2 regions of the Shewanella sp. 4t3-1-2LB genome follow, and region 1 is predicted to be linked to the other one. Evidence: predicted binding sites of a transcription regulator. Region 1 holds the regulator's gene; the other holds the start of a gene.
What was found. The regulator ArgR, encoded in region 1, controls arginine synthesis, uptake and breakdown. The targets are predictions, from matches to a motif close to ANTGAATANNTATTCANT.

Region 1 (2,195 bases):
GTATTCACAGGATTAGTGATAATGCCAATCAACGCTGAGGGACAAACTACCGCAACTTTCTCAACCAGATTGCGCACAATTCCCGCATTAATGTTGAATAGATCAGAACGATCCATGCCGGGCTTACGGGCGACGCCTGCAGATATAAGCACAACGTCAGCACCAACCAATGCCGGAGAAGGATCTTCGCCTGCAAAACCTTTCACAGTAACTGCAGTTGGGATATGACTCAAATCTACGGCGACACCTGGTGTGACCGGCGCAATGTCATACAGTGATAATTCAGAACCAGCAGGCAGCTGGGTTTTTAACAGCAGGGCGAGGGCCTGACCAATACCACCAGCGGCGCCAAGTACAGCAACTTTCATAGTACTCTCCGTCATTCTCGGGATTTATGTGACATAGATCTTGTTTTATCGTGGCAAAAATCTATGACATTGACCATTAAATAGCAATTATCCATTAGTCACATAACCCTTTATAAAGATTCAGTTCCTTCACGGCAAACTAACGTTTCTATCCCACGGCCACTACAACTTGATCAATATTGAATTTTTATTCATGAAAAATGACTATTCCTTGACAATAAAACGTTCAATATGCACTATGGCTCGATCAGGATGAATAGAGACCCGGAACAAACATGACCGTAACCAAGAACCAAGACGATCTTATCAGGACGTTCAAGGCAATTTTAAAAGAAGAACGCTTTGGGTCGCAGAGCGAAATAGTTACTGCACTGCAGACTGAGGGCTTCTCAAACATCAATCAGTCCAAAGTCTCGCGGATGCTGAGTAAGTTTGGTGCGGTACGGACCCGAAATGCCAAACAAGAGATGGTTTACTGTCTTCCCGCTGAATTGGGCGTACCTACGGCTGGTAGTCCGTTGAAAAACCTAGTACTCGATGTTGACCATAATCAAGCCATGATTGTCGTCCGCACCAGTCCTGGCGCCGCACAACTGATTGCTCGATTGCTCGACTCTATCGGCAAACCCGAGGGAATATTGGGCACTATCGCTGGCGACGATACCATATTTATCTGCCCGTCGAGTATCAAAGCGATTGAAGATACGTTGGAAACAGTGAAATCTCTTTTTAATTATGCAGATTAACCACATAATTAAACAAAAACGCACCATTAAGGTGCGTTTTTTTCTGTGGCGAAATTACTCACTAAACTGAACAATGAAATCCAGCGATGGCGCAAAAAAAGAAGAGCCAGTAACTGCCTGAGTAAAATGCATTAAGTGATCGTGATTACCAGCACCGTCACCCACTATCATGCTATGTAACATTTTCTCAAAATATTCAGGCGTCTTACAGGTCGAGATAAACATCAGTCCTTGTTGTCTGACGGTACCAAAAGGTAGGCTTTGTCTGAGGATCTCCAGCGATTGACCATTTTCATCTTTAAGATTCACTCGCTTTATATGTGCTGTTAACGGCTTGTCCTCAGACTCATATTCAATGTTGTCTTGTTTAGTGCGTCCAATAATATCTTCTTGTTTTTGGGTGGGTAACCGTTGCCACTTACGCAGGTTGTGTACATACTTCTGCACATGGATATAGCTGCCCCCTCTAAACTCAGGATCCTGCTCATCAACTAATGCAACCTGCTGTCGGTTGCGCCCTTTCGGGTTTTCTGTGCCATCCACAAATCCCGTTAAATCTCGGGCATCCATAAAGCGGAAGCCTCTTTCTTCATCTTCCAGTTCTGCCAGCCCTTCCAGCATGCCATAGACCTCATTGGCCACTAGGTGCAGAATATCCATACGATCACAACGCAGATGAAAAAAAAGGTCATACTCTATGGCCGGTGCATCACGGTTGCCACTCTCCATCGCCGGAAAAGGACGCAGTTCTGCTGGACGGGCGTCTGGGTACAAGGCATCCCAATAATTGGCACCAATCGCGACAAAGCCATTGAAAGCACTGTCGGCATATTGATCAGCCAATTCGTAAATATACTGAGCGATGTTGGCAAGACATGGGCGCATCTGCGCCTCAACGCCATCATTAGCATTGAACATCAAATAAACTGCGTGCAAATTACCTTCAGCACAGATACCCAATTGTTCGCGTGGCATATCCAATGTACCCATCTAAAGATCCCTTATCAGCTTAAACCGTATTCGGCACTATTATCTGTTAATTAAGCCAAAATTTACACTGAAACAAAGGGTTTTGAGAGCC
Region 2 (2,195 bases), on a different contig from region 1:
CTGGGCAGAATGCAGTGGATATGGCGCGGGAGATGCTGCTAGCTTTTGGTTCTCTGCGCCAACTTTTGGCTGCCCCTTTGGAGCAGGTGTGCCGTTTACCGGGAGTGGGACCAGTAAAATTTGCCCAGTTGCAGGCCGCGGCTGAGATTTCCCGCAGAATTTCGCGAGAAAAGTTGCAAAGAGGGACGGTTTTGACAAATCCTGATTTAACTCGCGACTATTTAATGCGACAATTGGCGGACCGAGCCTACGAAGTGTTTGCCATATTATTGCTGGACAGCCAGCACAGGGTGATCCAGTTCGTTGAACTGTTTCGGGGAACACTTGATGCCGCTTCTGTTTATCCTCGTGAAGTTGTGCGTCTGGTGTTGGAAAAGCAGGCTGCAGCGGTCATTGTTTGCCATAATCATCCGTCTGGCGTGGCTGAACCCAGCTTGGCGGATCGGCGAATTACCGAGCGATTAAATAACGCGCTGACAACTATTGATGTCCCTTTGTTGGATCATATGGTTGTGGGCGATTGTGAGATAGTTTCGTTCGCGGAGCGCGGGTGGTTGGAATGATCATTGGCTTGATCTTTATCCAATTATCTAGTATAACATGCGCCCTCTTTGTGCCTCGGGCGACGGCCATACGGGGTACATGAATGCTCGAGCGTTAGAAATTGTTTTTGGAGAAGATTGACATGTCTAGAGTATGCCAAGTTACTGGCAAGCGTCCAATGGTTGGTAACAACCGTTCGCACGCGAAAAACGCAACGCGTCGTCGTTTCTTGCCTAACCTGCAGAACCATCGTTTCTGGTTGGAAGACGAAAAGCGTTTTGTTCAATTGCGCGTTTCTACCAAAGGTATGCGCATTATCGACAAGAAAGGTATCGAAGTGGTTGTAGCTGAACTTCGTGCCCGTGGCGAAAAGGTGTAATAGAAAATGGCTAAAGGTAAAGGCAACCGCGAAAAGATCAAACTGGTATCTAGCGCTAAGACCGGTCACTTCTACACTACTGACAAGAATAAGCGCAACATGCCTGAGAAAATGGAGATCAAAAAATTTGATCCCGTGATCCGTCAGCACGTTATCTACAAAGAAGCTAAAATCAAGTAATTGTTTTTATGCTGAATGCTGAAAAGCCCTTTGACAGTTGTCGAAGGGCTTTTTTGTTATGGGATGAAAAACACGCAATATATGCGCAAATATTGTAAAATCCCGTTGCTTGTCAGCCTGTTGTCATATCATCTCGGTATAACTAAATGCAGGTTGTGTAGTGTGAAAACAAATGCTTTTAAAGTGAATTAAAATGCATTAGCATGACGCGCAACACATGCCATCAGCATGTTTTTCTTTTTATCGCTATTGTAAGAGGCAAAACACAAGGTGCGTACCACTGAATTGGTTGACTCCTTTCGTCACTCGGCTCCCTACGTCAATGCCCATCGAGGCAAGACTTTTGTGGTGATGCTTGGTGGTGAAGCTGTTGCCCACGGAATGTTCCGTTCAATAATCAACGATGTAGCTTTGCTGCATAGTTTAGGGATAAAAGTGGTGCTGGTTTACGGTGCCAGACCGCAAATTGATGCTGCGTTAGCGCAGAATGATATTGCACCCGCCTATCATAATGGCGTGCGTATCACCGACGAAAGTACGCTTAAGATCATTAAGCAGGTTGCGGGTTCGCTGCAGTTTGATATTACTGCCAGATTGTCGATGAGCCTTTCCAACACCCCAATGCAGGGGGCTCAAATCAACGTTGTCAGCGGTAACTTTGTTATTGCGCAGCCATTAGGGGTCGATAATGGGGTGGATTTCTGTTTGTCAGGAAAAGTCCGCCGTATTGATAGCCAAGGGTTAAAACGCTTATTAGATACCGGCGGTATTGTGTTGATGGGGCCTATTGCAGCGTCTGTGACCGGTGAAAGCTTCAACCTGACAGCGGAAGAGGTTGCCACCCATGTGGCCATCAAACTCAAGGCCGACAAAATTATCGGGTTTTCTTCACGTCACGGCATTGAAGATGAATTTGGCGAAGTTATCGCTGAACTGATGCCGAACGACGCGCAGAAAATACTCAGCCAATTGGCAGAAAAGGAAGATGTGGATCGTGGCACGCTGGCCTTTTTGAAAGCCAGTATTGATGCTTGCCGCGCTGGGGTGCCGCGCTGTCACTTAGTCAGCTATGAAGAGGATGGGGCGTTACTGC

Region 2: argA (amino-acid N-acetyltransferase) is a predicted target of ArgR. The motif match lies at 1,285-1,302, and genes of this name have one in related genera.

The regions. Positions count from the first base shown of each region.
Region 1 is NZ_JAFNJD010000021.1:63,884-66,078, reverse strand. Features, by position in the region: gene mdh (malate dehydrogenase) at 1-368, opposite strand, end outside; gene argR (transcriptional regulator ArgR) at 644-1,114, shown strand; gene J3L11_RS09525 (Dyp-type peroxidase) at 1,169-2,104, opposite strand.
Region 2 is NZ_JAFNJD010000023.1:27,953-30,147, forward strand. Features, by position in the region: gene radC (DNA repair protein RadC) at 1-563, shown strand, start outside; gene rpmB (50S ribosomal protein L28) at 686-922, shown strand; gene rpmG (50S ribosomal protein L33) at 929-1,102, shown strand; gene argA (amino-acid N-acetyltransferase) at 1,373-2,195, shown strand, end outside.